DNA from 2 places in the Clostridium sp. LIBA-8841 genome. Region 2 is predicted to be linked to the other one. Evidence: a T-box and tRNA genes for the amino acid it is inferred to sense, from the RefSeq annotation. Region 2 holds a T-box; the other holds one or more tRNA genes.

Region 1 (8,453 bases), 1.4 Mb from region 2:
TTTAATTTTAGGTTTTGATACAGCCTTATTTTTTTATTTCTCTAATTATTTAATATTCTTAAAGAAATAAACTCTATTTCGAATTTATCTATAACCTTATCTTTATTTAAATCATAAATTTCTATTTCACTCCATCCTTCAGAGTTTGAATTTTTTCCAAAATTCATTGAGACTAATGATAAATCACCTATATTTAAGAAACCATCATCATTTAAATCTCCCGTTAATTCATTTATCTCTAATGAATCAAATATAACTTTAGCATCTTGAAGAGCTCCTATATTTTCTTTCATTTTTCCTACAGCACCTGTATTTAAACATTCTTCTGCCTTAATTAAAGCATCATTTAAAAGTCTTTTAGCACCGTAGATATACTCTCCAACTTCATATCCTTCTTTGACATTATCACTTAATATTTTATATTCATTTATAATAGAATCTAACTGTTCTCTAACTTCTTCAAATATAGCATCACCTGGTGTATCTAATGAAAAACTACAAGTTAAACTATTATAATTATATATTCTTAAATCCTTTAAAATTTTCTTAGCAATTTCTAGATGTCCCCTATGATTTGGATTCCCCTCTAAGAGCCAAGATTCTCCAAGCCATTCTTGATTTTCATTTAATTTTCTCCAATACTCATAGTGATCTATTAATAATACTTCTTCCTCTTTAGCTACTTCCCTTATAACTTGCACATAATCCTCTATATTCTTTTCATTCTTAATTGGTGTTTGTAAAACTGGTACGGCTCCTATTTCCTCAGTTCTATTAACTATTGAAATTAAATTGGCTTTAAATTCTTCAGGAGTAATGTTTTCATTGCCTCCAATCATAATAAAAGTAGCTTTAGGATTATATTTAGTGGCTAAATTATCAAAATTACTTAATAAATATTCAGAATTAGCATCTTCTACAGCGGAGTTCACCATAAACTTTTCTCTTTTAGCCATACTTCCACCATTTAACTCCCAACGTACTCTTTCTTCCAAATACTCTACATAATTCTTGTAACCAAAAGTATCTCCTTTTCCAGTAGTATCATCATCACCCAAAAATACCCAAGAGACTTTTTCATTTTCATTTATTATCTTTATAATATCAACTAAGTTTTCATTTAAATTCTCCTTAGTTGATTTAATCAATTCCTCTTCAGACAAATTATTATCATATACATCTATATAAGATATATCCCCATAATAGAACCATTCACCAGAAGTTTTATAATCTAAATTTCTTCCTACATTTAAGGTATTTGCTTCTGTTACAGTATTAAAAAATCCTTTATTTGAATCACTGTGAATCATTTCTCCATCAACATATATTTTAGTTCCACTTTCACTTACATCTACTGCAACTGTATGCCACATTCCATCATTATAACCTCCTCTTGAGGTAGTTATATTACTTTTGAAAACCCCATTTTCTCTTGCTGAAAAGTGAATACTTCCATTATTTATAGCTAAAGTAACATTACTAGCATCATCTCTAGAATCAGAAAGACTTAAAATAGTTTGAGCATTTCTATTATTCTCAACTTTAAACCTAGAGACTATAGTTCCTTTTCCTAAATTACTGACCTTATTCAAATCTTCTGACTTGTCTATAAAATCATCATTAAATTTCTTATCTAGATTATAATTGATTAAACTTTCTTTTCCTTCTATGCCTTCATATTTAGGGTAATATGTTGTATCTACACTCCTTCCAAAATCATTTTCTATTTTTATTGGATAATTTAAATTACAGGTATAACTATCATCCTCAAAAATTTCTAGTTCCTTAAAAATAAGCTTAACCATTTCTAAATGTCCTTTTTCATTTGGATGAATTGAATCATTCAAAAATTCATTTTTAATATTAGGATTTTCTTTCTCTAAATCTTCCCAATGTTTATAATGATCTATTAAGGTAACATTTTTATCTCTTGAAATCTCTCTAACAGCATCCATATAAAGTGGAAGACTCTCTCTATTAGAAGACATTCTTATTGTGTTACTTGTCTGAAGAACTGGTATAGCTCCTCCTTCTCTTACTCTATCAACAAGCTCTCTTACATTTCTTTTATATTCATCTAAAGGAACCATTTGATTAGATGAATCATTCATACCAATCATTATAAAGACTATATCTGGATTATATAAACTAACCCAAGTATCGAATCCGTTTATTATATTTCTAGTGGTGGCACTAGAAACCCCAGTATTAAAAACCATACTATCCTCTTTAGTAACTCTATTTATACTTTCTCCTTTTAATCTTTCACTAAAATGTTCTGAGTAACTTCTGTATCCTTTTGTATGCAATGGGCCATGAGTTATACTATCTCCAGTAAATACTACGTTTAAATCCTTATCTCCTTTTAGCATTTTAATTAACTCTTCCTTTTCTCCCTCTGGTTCCGGGTTAGATTCTTCATTTACTTCACTTAAAGCTAAACACTCACTGGAACTTAATGCCGTATCAAAAACTTTTATATTTGATATCTCTCCATTTAAATACCATTGTCCATTCTGATTTTCACTGGTTAATATTCTACCTATATTTAAATTATTTGGCGTATTTACTCCATTAAAAAAGCTCATGTTAATATTATTACCAGTAGAATATAACTTACTTCCGTCTACATATAACTCTGCTCCATTCTCTCCCCCTATATTCACAACAAGTCCATGCCACTTTCCATCATTATAATTTCTATGTGGCCACTCAAACCCTAGCTTTAATTGTCCATTTTCTCTGACTTCATATCGAATTCGACCTGTATTAGTTATACCAACAAATAATCTACTATTAGAATCATTTTTATCACTCATAGAAAATAGTGTTTGCCATGTATTAATATTATTTGCCTTAAACTTAATAGCTATAGTTCCCTCTGTTAAATTTTCAATCTTCCCTAAGTCTTCTGTAATATCTACATAGTCATTAATACCATTGAAGCTCTTATTTAATTCATAGTCTAATTTAGGTTCTTTAGTTTCAAACTCTTCAATTATGTTATCTTTATTTTCATTTGCAAGCACAGATACATAATTTGAAAATATGCATGTTCCTCCAATACATGTAGCTAATAATAAACTTATGGCTTTTTTCTTCATAGATTTCTCTCCCAAACAAAAATTTAATTAGTTGTATATCCTCTTATATCCTTATTCTTAAGAAAAGACTAATATACTAGAAAGTTTAGGTTACCTTTTTATCAGGATTTATTTTAACAAATTACTTATACTCAAAATATTTCCTGTATAAAAAAAGACTTTTATTCCAAATTTGGAATAAAAGTCTTTTAATTTATTATATTAAACGAAAAAAGCAACTGAAATATCAGTTGCTTTATATGGAGCGGAAGACGAGACTCGAACTCGCAACTTTCACCTTGGCAAGGTGACACTCTACCATTGAGTCACTCCCGCATATTTAATTGGAGCGGGTACCGGGAATCGAACCCGGGTATCCAGCTTGGAAGGCTGGTGTTCTACCATTGAACTACACCCGCTTAGTGGTGCAGGTGAAGGGAGTCGAACCCCCACGCCGTAGGCGCTAGATCCTAAGTCTAGTGCGTCTGCCAATTCCGCCACACCTGCAAAACTATGTTTTAATTATAATATTTTTCAAACTCTATTTCAAGTTTTTTTTGTAAATTATTCTCTAAAAACTTTAATTTAAATGTATCAATTGTATAACTTTGATTATATAATATTGAGATACTAAGTTGTTCTTATATTTTACAAACTCTAAGAATTTTTAATTAAGTTTTATTTTATTATTTTATCCATTGACATACAAAACCAATAAACTTATAATCTAAAGTAAATATTATAAATCTATTAACACAATGAAGAGACGAGTAAACTTTGGTACATTTTCAGAGAGAAAGTACATTAGCTGCAAGTACTTTTAAATGGAATTAGTTGAAGACTACCTCTGAGTGACTCTAATCCAGTCCGTTATAATCACGTTACGATTAATTTAAGTGGTACTTTATTTAATATTACTAAAGTACAATTTGGGTGGAACCACGGGAATATACACTCTCGTCCCTTTTCTATATAGAAAAGAGACGAGAGTTTTTTATTTTATATGAATGATAAATAACTATATGAAAAACATAATTTTGAAAGGAGAAATTGATATGATAAAAATTACACTTAAAGATGGTTCAATAAAAGAAGTTGAAGCTGGACTATCAGTTTTTGAAATAGCTCAAGGCATAAGCCAAGGTTTAGCTAGAAACGCATGTTGCGGTATAGTAAATGGAAAAGTTGAGGATTTAAGATTCATAGTTAATGAGGATTCCAACTTAGAAATCTGTACTTTCGATTCTAAAGAAGGACAACACGCTTTTAACCATACAGCTTCTCATATACTAGCTGCTGCAGTTAAAAGATTATTCCCTCAAGACAAATTAGCTATAGGACCATCAATAGATAATGGATTCTATTACGATTTTGACACTGAGAAACCATTCACAGCTGATGAATTAAACAAATTAGAAGATGAAATGAAAAAAATAATAAAAGAAAATCCTGAAATAAAAAGATTTGAGCTTCCAAGAAATGAAGCTTTAGAACTTATGAAGGATGAACCTTACAAAGTTGAACTTATAAATGAATTACCAGAAGATGAAATAATCTCATTCTATCAAATAGGTGATTTCGTTGATTTATGTGCTGGTCCTCACTTAATGAGCATTAAGCCAATGAAGGCTGTTAAATTATTAAGATCTACAGGTGCTTACTGGAGAGGTGACGAAAGTAATAAAATGCTTTCAAGAGTATATGGTACTGCTTTCCCTAAAAAAGCTGAATTAGATGCTTATTTAGAAGCTTTAGAAGAAGCTAAAAAAAGAGACCATAACAAATTAGGAAGAGAACTTGGAATATTCACTACTGATGAAAATGTAGGTCAAGGTCTTCCACTATTAATGCCAAAAGGTGCTAGAATCATTCAAACTCTTCAAAGATGGATTGAAGATGAAGAGCAAAGAAGAGGATATGTTTTAACTAAAACTCCTTTAATGGCTAAAAGTGATCTTTACAAAATATCAGGACACTGGGATCACTATAAAGATGGAATGTTTGTTTTAGGTGATGAAGAAGTAGATAACGAAGTATTTGCTTTAAGACCAATGACTTGCCCATTCCAATATGCAATATACAATGCTACTCAACACAGTTACAGAGACTTACCTGTAAGATTTGCTGAAACTTCTACTCTATTCAGAAACGAAGCTTCAGGAGAAATGCATGGTCTTATAAGAGTAAGACAATTCACTCTTGCTGATGGACATATAGTATGTACTCCAGAGCAATTAGAAGATGAATTCAAAAACACTGTTGACTTAGTTAAGTATGTTATGACTACTTTAGGAATAGCTGATGATATTACTTACAGATTCTCAAAATGGGATCCAAACAATACTGATAAGTACATCAATGATCCTGAAGCTTGGGAAAATACTCAAAATATAATGAGAGAAATATTAAATCACTTAAATATAGATTTCACAGAAGCTGATGATGAAGCTGCTTTCTATGGTCCAAAACTTGATATTCAATTCAAGAACGTTCATGGAAAAGAAGATACAATCATCACTATCCAAATAGACTTTGCTTTAGCTGAAAGATTCGGAATGTACTACATCGATAAAGATGGAGAAAAGAAACGTCCTTACATCATTCACAGAAGTTCAATCGGATGTTATGAAAGAACACTAGCAATGCTTATAGAAAAATATGCAGGTGCTCTTCCAACTTGGATAGCTCCAGTTCAAGCTAAAGTTCTTCCTCTTTCAGACAAATATGCTGATTATGCAAATGAAGTTGTTGAAGAATTAAGAAGAAGAGGCGTTAGAGTTGAAGCTGACCACAGAGCTGAAAAAATAGGATACAAAATAAGAGAAGCTAGATTAGAGAGATCTCCTTATATCTTAGTAGTTGGAGAAAAAGAAGCTGAAAACAGAGAAGTTTCTGTAAGAAGCAGAAAGAATGGTGAAGAAGGTGCTATGCCTTTAGATCAATTAGTAAATAGAATAGTTCTTGAAATAGCTAACAAAGAAAACTAAGAACTTTCAAATCTATAAAAGACTTAGTTAAACAAAAAGAACTTGGATAATTTATTCCAAGTTCTTTTTTGATTTATTACATATTAGAATTTGCTATCATCTATGCCTTCTAGATACGAATCTACTACTCCAACTATACTTTCGACACATCCGTTTTCAAATGGTGATTTTAAGTTGGCGTATTTTAATAATCCTAGGAATGTTTTTGTTCCACCTATATTACAAAGATTTAAATAATCTTCCCACGCTCTTTCATGGTTTTCTCTATCTTTTTTCCAGAATTGAAGTGCGCATATTTGAGCTAATGTATAATCAATATAATAGAATGGTGATAGGAATATGTGATTTTGTTGGAACCACCAACCACCTCTTTCTAAGAAATCACACTCATCATAGTTTTTATGTGGAAGATATTTTTTCTCTATTATTCTCCATGCATCTTTTCTTTCTTTTGGTGTAGCCTCTGGATTTTCATATACAAAGTGTTGGAACTCATCTACGGTTACCCCATAAGGTATAAATTTAATTGCATCTCCTAAATGATAGAACTTATATTTATCTGTATCTTCTTTAAAGAATAAATACATCCAAGGCCAAGTAAAGAATTCCATACTCATTGAATGAATTTCACAACTTTCCATAGTTGGCCATTGACATTCTTGCATTTCTATCCAAGAACTTCTAAAGTTTTGGAATGCATGTCCTGCTTCATGAGTTAAAACATCTACATCTCCTGCTGTACCATTAAAGTTTGAGAATATAAATGGAGCTTTATAATTAGGGAAGTTTGTACAATATCCACCAGCTGCTTTCCCTTTCTTAGCTACTAAATCCATTAAGTTATTCTCAACCATAAAATCAAAGAATTCCTTAGTTTCTTTTGAAAGCTGTGAATACATCACCTTTGCATTCTCAACTATCCACTTTGAATCTCCCTTTGGAGTTGGATTTCCACTTAAAAATTCAAATTTTTCATCATAATATTTTAATGATTCAAGTCCTAATCTCTTAGCTTGTCTCTTATATAATTTGCTATCTATAGGAACTATAAATTCTTCAACTTGCTTTCTAAAGTTTTCAACCATTTCTTTATTGTAGTCATATCTTCTCATTCTTACATAACCTAATTCAACAAAATTGTTATAACCAAGCTTTTTAGCTATTCTGGTTCTTATCTTTACAAGCTTATCAAAGATTTCATCAATTTCATTTTCATGCTTAACAAAGAAATTATATTTAGCCTCTGAAGCTCTTTTTCTAACATCTCTATCTGATGATGTCACAAAAGGAGCTAGCTGTGCTAATGTTCTTTCTTCTCCATCAAAATCAATCTTTGCAGAAGCAATAAGCTTTTGATATTGACTACCTAATTTGTTTTCAAGTTGCATGTCTTCTATTACTTCTTTAGAAAAACTCTTTTGTGAATACTCAGCTTCTTTTATTATAGTTTCTCCATAATAAGCACCTATTTCATCTTTAAAAGGTGAATCAATTAAAGCTTTATAGAACTCATTGTTTACTTCTTCTATAAGAGGAGAATTTTCATCCCAGAAATCACTTTCTTCATTATAGAATTTATCCTCAGTATTTATTGTGTGTCTAACTTCTGATAAAGCCATCATGGTTGCTGTATTGTTTCTTATTTTATTTATTTCTCCTATGACTTTCTTAGCTTCATCAAAGTCTTTCGCTTTTTCTAAATCTTTTATGAAAACTCTAATATTTTCTCTGTCTTTTTCTATATTAGGTCTTTCGTACTTAAACTCTTCAAATTTCATACATTTTCCACCTCACAATTCTATTTCCTTTAATTTTGGCACAACTAAAAATTATTATCAATAAATTTAAATTATCAAAAATACTCTTTTATTATTTCACTTTTTTTAAGTTAATAATTTTTTCCTCACTTATTATTAAATCAACCTTCTCGTCAAAGAATTCATGTGGAATTTCATCAAAAATTTGAAAATCATAACATAAAGCTACTCTTTTACTATTAGGATATTTACTTAAAAATCTGTCGTAGAATCCCCCACCATATCCTAATCTATTACCGTTCATATCAAAAGCTAGACCTGGTATTATAATTAAATCAACATCTTCACTAATATCCTCACATTCAATACTTGGTTCTAAAATTCCAAAAGCACCACTTTCATTTAGTTGAAGCATTGAATTTATTTTTAGAGCCTTCATTTGTCTTTCCTTTAAGCTTACTGGAATAACTTTAGGTACTGCAACAATTTTATCTGAAGCTAATAATTCCTTTATTATATCTATTGTGTTTATTTCAGAGTCCATGTTTACATATATAAATACAACTTTACTATTTTTATAAATTTCACTTTCAAAAAGTGATTTTCTTATCTTTTCATCAGCCATT
Region 2 (8,453 bases):
TATTAATATTTATTGATGCTTCTCCTAATACAGCATAAACATTTCTTGCCTTTTCTAAAATATGTTTTATATCTTCATTTTCTTCGTATCTCTTATAAACTGCCACAAAATCAAAAATTATTGCAGAGGCTCTTTGGATATTATCTCTTAAATTATCTTTAAATCCTGGTGTACCTAAAGCATACTCATTTGAAAAAACTTTTGGCTCATCTAAATATATTTCTAACTTTTCTTTTACTAAAGCCATAGCATTTGAATATTCCTCTTTACAAGTTGAAACTATGCCCTTATTAATTTCTATATTTTTTTCCATCAAAATCATCTCCTTACTTATTTCCTTTGTACTCTTTACCTATAATAATTAGTATTTCTATCTTTTTTAATTATATAAAAAGATAATATAATTTTTATATTTTGATCCTAATCGGCAATAAAATATTAAAAGTTATTTAGATTAACTTTAATTCCCATTAGTAATATGATTATATCTTACAAAAGAAAAAAAGGAAATATTTATTTAAATTTTAATTAATTTTTTGTTAATGTGCACAAAAATATATGTTTTCATAGAGATTCTCTAATTAATAAATTTCAAAAATAAATGGTATCATATAAATCAATGTTATTAATCTTCTATTGTTAATATTAAAATTTTAAATAAGTTAAAACAACGAGACCTAAGCACCTAGTATAAAAATTTATTCTTTTTAACATACATTCCCTTTTATTATGAGATATAATTTAAATAAAAAAATACTTAGGTGGTGTTTAAGATGAACTATATTAAGGATATAAAAAATTATATTCCATTTAATGAACAAGAAAAAAAAGATAAAGAATTATTTTTAAAATGCTTAAATGATTTTGATGATATATTAACAAGAAATAATACAATTACCCATTTAACTAGTTCTGCCTTTGCAGTAAATAAAGATAGAAATAAGTTTTTGATGATTCATCATAATATATATAATTCATGGGCATGGACTGGCGGTCATTCAGATGGAGATGAAGATCAACTTCAAGTTGCTTTAAAAGAATTAAAAGAAGAAACTGGTGTTAAGGATGCTAAACCTCTTCTAGAGAAAGCTTTTGCACTAGATGTTTTGACTGTAAATGGTCATATAAAAAGAGGTGAATATGTATCATCTCACCTACATCTAAATCTTACTTATTTAATTGAATGCTCTGAAAATGAATCACTTACTCTTAAGGAAGATGAAAATAGTGGTGTTATGTGGATTCCTTTTGATAAAATAAAAGATTATTGTAGTGAACCTCACATGATTCCAATATATGAAAAGCTAATAAGCAAACTAGAAACTCAAACTAAATTTTAAGATAAAAAAATTAAAGCTATGTCTTAAATTCATATGTATTTTTAGATAATATCTAAAAATCCTATTTATTTAAGACATAGCTTTTAAACTACTAAATTCATTTTTAAGTTTAATTATTTATTATAAAAATTATGCAACCTTTTTAATATCCTCTTTTTGATTTCCTCGTGCATCCCATTTCTTTAAGACATAAGCTGATAAAAATGCAGCTATTAACATAACCCATATTAATGAACTTGGGAAGAATAATACTAACAAAAGTAAAGTAACTACAGCATTTCTTAAAACCGCACTTGTAAATGCAGTTGTAATTATAGTAACTGTGACAACTGGGTCAATTGAGAATATGGCTGAAAGAGCATATCCCATTGAAACTCCTGAAAATATTACTGGAAATATGTGTCCACCTCTCCATCCAGTAGATAAACAAACCTCTGTTAGGAACAATTTCACTAAACTAATTAATATAAGAATCCATACTGATAAAGTACTCCATTCCTTAACCAATTCTTTTACTTCATGTTCTCCTGAAAATAGTGTATATGGTAATAGTGTACCAACTATACCTAAAATTAGTCCTCCAATTAATGCTCTTATTATCTTATAGTTTTTTAAGGGTAAAAAAACTTTATGTAGAATTTTCCCATATAATCCATATAATAATGCCATTAAAATTCCACAAACTATTAATGGTATTATTGATACTACTTCACCAATTCCAAGACTAAAATTTCCAAAGTGAACTATAAAAGATGGTCTATTATCAATTTGCGATAATAGAATTAAAACAGCAAATCCAGCAGCTGTTGTAATTGAATAAATTATTGTTTTAATATTCTTTCTTACTTTAGAATCATCATCTTCTATTAAAGGTGTTAGTCCTATTAATGGTGCATGAAATATAAGTCCTAATGCAGCTTCCATACTAAATTGTGTTACTACACTATCGTATTTTTGTAACTCTTTGTCCTTAACAGTCCATTTTAAAACATCTCCAACTAAAGTAGAAAGTCCTCCTATAATATTAACAAGAGCAGCTTCTGGTCCTAAACTTGCTCCAAAAAATAAGGTAATTAAGGCTGATACACAGGCCTTTGGAACATTTTTATAATCTACTCTCTTGGTTTCTTTGAATTCTGCCATAACTTCTGGCATAAGTTTTGGATATTCCCCTAAATATTTTTGACATAATCCTACTAAAATTCCACCAATACTACATACTAATATTGTCCAGTATGGAAAATTAAATTTTCCAGGTAATTCATTCCATATAAAATGTATTCCTAAACTAACAATAGATAAAAAAAGCCAACTGACAGCTCCTACTATTCCTCCTAGAAATACACCATAAAGAATTAAAATTCCTAAACTAAAATATTTTTTCATTCCTAAAGTTTCTCCTTAACTAATCCTTTGTTTTGTAACATTTAATCCTCTTTATTTATAATACCACATATTAATCCTAATAATGCAAGTACTACATAATACACATCACTTGATATTCTTAGTCCAAAAAGCTCATATACCGCATTTATAAACATACGATCAAAATTAAATATACTTAATATCCAAGCAATTAATAAACCCCATAATAATCCACCTAACACTTAATTCACTCCCTATATTTACTAATATAAAAACGTCAATATTTCAAAATATGACTTATTAATCCTATCAAAGCAAAAATAACATAATAAAGATCTTTTGATACCTCTATATCAAAAACCTCATGTATTGAATTTATTACCATACTATCAAAATCAAATAAACTTAAAATCCATGCAACAAATAGACCTCCCAATAATCCACTTAACATACTCTCCTCCTTTGAAACATTAATTAACTTTAATCCTTTTAACTTAATATATTTTCTTAACTTAAATTTGATTACTTATTGAAAGTTGATTTTTAAATTAATAAAAAGAATGGACTTAATTTAGAAAAATTTGATTTCTAAATTAAGTCCATAATCTTGCTATTTCATTGGGTTTTTAGAAGTTGATGTCCATTGGTTATCTCCTGCAGTCTTTGGTTGCCTATCCTTCGCAGGAACCATGTTAGGATCAACAGTTGTTGATGTCCATTGATTATTTGTTGCTGATTTTAATTTTTTTTCCATAATTATTTTACCTCTTTCTATTTCTATTGAAGCTTAATTTTAAATAAAAATACTTCAAAAATATCTTTTGTAATTATAAATTTTTCATCCTAGGTATTTATTAGAAACTTTAATTGACTTATTTTAAACTTTTGATATATAATATATAAAAACTGAATCATTAAAAGCTTTGATTAGGAGTAGTAATATTACTTCATAGCCTAAAGAGAGTTGTGGTTTGCTGTGACACAATGGTATGAAAATATGAACTTGCCTATGAGCATATGTGTGAAAAAAAGCACATACGGGAAATCCCGTTATAATATCGAGTGAGGAAAAGAAATTTTCCTAATAAGAGTGGTACCGCGAATATCCTTTCGTCTCTTAATATTTTAAGAGACAAAGGTTTTTTTTTGTTTGTTTTTATTTGATTCTGGTAAATAATATTAATTATATAAACTTAGAGGAGGATTAGTTAATGGGTAACTACAGTACTGCCATAGATAAGAAATGGCAAGATAAGTGGTCTGAATCAGGCCTTTATAAATTTGATCCAAATAAAGAAGGTGAGAAACTTTATGTTTTAGAGATGTTCTCATACCCTTCAGGTAGCCAATTACATGCAGGTCACTGGTTTAACTATGGACCTGTTGATTCATGGGCTAGATTTAAGAGAATGCAAGGATACAATGTATTCCAACCTATGGGATTCGATGCTTTTGGTTTACCAGCTGAAAACTTTGCTATAAAAACAGGAATTCACCCACAAGATTCTACAATCAAAAATATAGCTAAAATGGAAGAACAATTAAAAGCTATGGGAGCTATGTTTAACTGGGATAATGAGGTCGTAACTTGTTCACCAGAATACTACAAATGGACTCAATGGTTATTCTTAAAATTATATGAAAAAGGATTAGCTTATAGAAAAAAAGCTCCTGTAAACTGGTGTCCATCATGTCAAACAGTTCTTGCTAACGAGCAAGTTGTTGATGGTGAATGTGAAAGATGTTCAACAGAGGTTACTAAGAAAGATCTTACTCAATGGTTCTTTAAAATAACTGATTATGCTGATGAATTATTAGATAAATTAGACGGTTTAGATTGGCCTGAAAAAACAGTTTCTATGCAAAAGCACTGGATAGGAAGATCTACTGGTTCTCAAGTTAATTTCAAAGTTAAAGATAGTGATTTAAGCTTTGATGTATTTACAACAAGAGTTGATACTTTATGTGGAGTTAGTTACGTTGTTTTAGCTCCAGAAAACCCATTAGTAGATCAAATAGTTTCAGAAGACCAAAGAGAAGCTGTTGAAAATTACAAGGAAGAAGCTAAAAAACAGTCTGATATAGAAAGACAATCTATCTCAAGAGAAAAAACTGGTGTATTTACTGGTTCTTATGCTATTCACCCACTAACAGGTAAGGAAGTTCCTATCTGGGTTGGAGATTATGTTTTAGCTACTTATGGCACTGGTGCTGTTATGGCCGTTCCAGCTCATGATGAAAGAGACTTTGCTTTCGCTGAAAAATTCAATCTTCCAATAAACAGGGTTATAGCTGCTAAAGATGGTAGCGAAACTGAGCTTCCATTCTGCGAACATGGTATATTAGTTAATTCAGGAGAATTTGATGGATTAACTACAGCTGAAGCTAAAGAAAAAATAGTTGAAAAACTAGCTTCAATGGATCTTGGAGAAAAGAAAGTTAACTTCAGATTAAGAGACTGGTTAGTTTCAAGACAAAGATATTGGGGAGCTCCAATTCCTATAGTTTATTGTGAAGAGTGTGGTATAGTTCCTGTACCTGAAAGTCAATTACCAGTTCAATTACCATACGACGTTGAGTTTGCTCCAGACGGAAAATCTCCACTAGCTAAGAGTGAGTCATTTGTTAACACAACTTGTCCTCACTGTGGAAAACCAGCTAAAAGAGAGACTGATACTTTAGATACTTTCGTATGTTCATCATGGTACTACTTAAGATACCCTGATAATAAAAACACAGAGGCTCCATTTAATCCTGAGCTAATCAACAAGATCTTACCTGTTGATAAATATGTTGGTGGACCTGAGCATGCTTGTATGCACCTTCTTTATGCAAGATTTATAACTAAAGCATTAAGAGATATGGGATACTTAAACTTTGATGAGCCATTTACTTCATTAACTCACCAAGGATTAATCTTAGGACCAGATGGATTAAAAATGAGTAAATCTAAAGGAAATACAATCTCTCCTGATGATTACATCCAAGAATATGGTGCAGACGTATTTAGAATGTATCTAATGTTTGGTTTTGCTTACACTGAAGGTGGAGCTTGGAGTGATGATGGAATCAAATCTGTAAACAGATTCGTTGAAAGAATTGAAAGAATCATAGACACTGCTAGAGAAGCTATAAACAAAGGTGAAAATAATAAAACTACAATAGATAAGGCTGAAAAAGAGCTTAACTACTGGAGACACAATACTATAAAATCTGTTACAGATGATACAGATAAACTTCAATTTAACACAGCAATAGCTAGAATGATGGAATTCATAAATGCTTTATCTAAATACACTCAAGAAAAAGAAATGAATCTTGATTTCTTAAAAGAAGTTGTTTCTGATTATTTAAGATTATTAGCACCATTTGCACCTCACTTTAGTGAAGAACAATGGAACTTACTTGAAAATTCATACTCAATCTTCAATGAAGCATGGCCAAAATTTGACCCTAAAGCTTTAGTTAAAGATGAAGTTGAAATAGCTATTCAAGTTAACGGAAAAATCAAAAACAAAATAATGGTTTCTTCTGATTTAGATGAAGAAGGAATCAAGGCTGCTGCTTTAGCCGATGAGAAAATCGTAGCTGCAACTGAAGGAAAAACAGTTGTTAAAGTAATAGTTATAAAAGGTAGACTTGTAAATATAGTTGTTAAGTAATATAATATTAACGTTGCAAATTTTTTGATTAATTGAAAATTACTAATTAACCTTAATAATTAACACTTTTTAACATCAAGTTATATATTATATTATAAAAAGGTATCTAAACGCTGAGATTTGACTCCGTTTAGATACCTTTATCTTTTACATTGTTATGTGATAATTATTTTTATCAATTTTTAATTCTTTTTCAAAAACCTTATAATATTCTGATTCATATCCTCTTAAATCAATATTATCCATTAATTTCATATTCTTAACAATATTATTATCTATTGCCTCTAAAAACTCTACTTTATTTCTAATTAGTTCTGTTTCTTTTGCAACATCATAATAAGTATAACCAAAAACTCTTTTTTCGTGAATTAGTTGATTGTTATCACAACTTATACTGCCACCATCTCTAAATTGACCCCTTATCTCAATTGGAGAACTTATTTTTATATCTCCAACTAAATTAACCTTTGAATCTTTTCCTAAAATATCAAGGCCAATTCCACTTTTATTTTTCAAATCAAAATTATTTAAATTTACTTGTCCATTTTCAACTTTTAATCCATTTCCATTGTCTTGATTATTTTCTATTCTACAATTATTTATATTAATATCTTTTCCATCTGAAATACTAACTGCTCTATTAAAGTTAGATCTTATCAAAACGTTTTCTAAAGTTATATTATCTCCTGAAATATTAATAAGATTATTCTTACCACTATCTCCCTCATTTTCATCATTACATATTATCTTTAAATTTTTTAATACTATTCCATCTCCCTGTAGTGTAAAAAAATCTCTATTAAGATTTTCAGCTAATTTAGGAACATAGAAACTGTGCCCTTGTCCATCTATTACAAGATTCGAAGTCTTTATATCTATTCCACTTGAAATCAAATTGCTTAAATCAATATCTTTTGACAGTTTTATTTCTTCTAAGTTCCCATCATTTATTATTTTTAAGAAGCTTTCTGTATCTCCAACGGTCTTTTCTATTCTAAAAATATCACTATATTTTTTATTGTCATTTATACTTTGATTTATTATTGCATTATCTTTATTATTTTCTTTTAAATTAACTTCTTTACCTAAAACTACGCTACTAGAGAGGTTATTTACTACTATAGCAGTTGCTATTATCTTTGCGACTTTTTTATGTGCCATATTAAACTCACCTCTTCTTAAATATTTTTTATAATTCTATTATGCACTAATTATATCATTTTTTGTATAGGTTTTCAAAAAATAAATTATAGATTTTTTTGACATATCATAGATTTTTTTTAACTCTACTAAAATCTTGTGAATTATTTATGTATATTTACTATTTTCAAGAATCTCTCTCATAAATAATTAATTTAATATTATGCAAAATTAAATATTTTTCTTTTTATTAATCCAATATAATCAAAAATTTAATCTAAAATATATAATTTATATTAAATTATATGTTCTGTTCAAATTTATAAAGTTAAAATTTAGAAACAAAAAGGTTATAATATGTTTTTAAAAGCAAGAATCTATGAACACTTAACTTCTTAAATACCATTCAAGAAGTTCTTTTAAGATTTTTAATAAAACATAATTATAACCTTACTAAATAAACTATTTACTTTTCTTACTACCTTTTACTAGTTCAATAAATTATAGACCTATCTAAAAATCAACGTAATTTAAAGCATAGTATTAATGATTAAGAACTTTTTATAGAACTTTTCCAAACTCTTTAAGCACTTTTAAGACTTCTTTTTCCTCTATAGGCGAAAAATATTCTATATATTTACTATGATTAAATCTAGTAAATAAATCTTTTGACATATCCATCCACTCTTCTAATATATAGACCCACATTATTTCACTTGTTGGACAGCTTAATATAAATGATTCAACCCCAAAGAAACTATATTCTTCTATGTCATGAAGTTTTGTTAAGCTAACATAATCCTCAACCACTTTTTTAGTTAATTTATATTCGTATATATCAACATAGAAAAAATCAAATTGTTCTCCTTTTGCTTTAAATCCATCCCCTTTTATAATCTTAATCTTAGGATTTTCCCCAAAGCTTTCTAAATATAGATCGATTATC

What was found. The T-box of region 2 lies ahead of leuS (leucine--tRNA ligase). A T-box ahead of a tRNA ligase gene usually reads a tRNA of that ligase, here a tRNA-Leu.
Region 1: it encodes a tRNA-Leu, which carries the amino acid that the T-box ahead of leuS (leucine--tRNA ligase) is inferred to sense. The anticodon was not compared.

The regions. Positions count from the first base shown of each region.
Region 1 is NZ_CM173488.1:3,446,419-3,454,871, forward strand. Features, by position in the region: gene AC2A4K_RS15300 (GDSL-type esterase/lipase family protein) at 42-3,104, opposite strand; tRNA gene AC2A4K_RS15305 (tRNA-Gly) at 3,345-3,419, opposite strand; tRNA gene AC2A4K_RS15310 (tRNA-Gly) at 3,429-3,502, opposite strand; tRNA gene AC2A4K_RS15315 (tRNA-Leu) at 3,507-3,590, opposite strand; T-box leader at 3,833-4,051, shown strand; gene thrS (threonine--tRNA ligase) at 4,139-6,070, shown strand; gene AC2A4K_RS15325 (M3 family oligoendopeptidase) at 6,154-7,848, opposite strand; gene AC2A4K_RS15330 (5-formyltetrahydrofolate cyclo-ligase) at 7,940-8,453, opposite strand, start outside.
Region 2 is NZ_CM173488.1:958,630-967,082, reverse strand. Features, by position in the region: gene AC2A4K_RS04115 (hypothetical protein) at 1-313, opposite strand, end outside; gene AC2A4K_RS04110 (NUDIX hydrolase) at 774-1,340, shown strand; gene AC2A4K_RS04105 (chloride channel protein) at 1,470-2,726, opposite strand; gene AC2A4K_RS04100 (hypothetical protein) at 2,768-2,947, opposite strand; gene AC2A4K_RS04095 (hypothetical protein) at 2,983-3,156, opposite strand; gene AC2A4K_RS04090 (hypothetical protein) at 3,316-3,459, opposite strand; T-box leader at 3,620-3,826, shown strand; gene leuS (leucine--tRNA ligase) at 3,917-6,367, shown strand; gene AC2A4K_RS04080 (pectate lyase-like adhesive domain-containing protein) at 6,515-7,528, opposite strand; gene AC2A4K_RS04075 (hypothetical protein) at 8,069-8,453, opposite strand, start outside.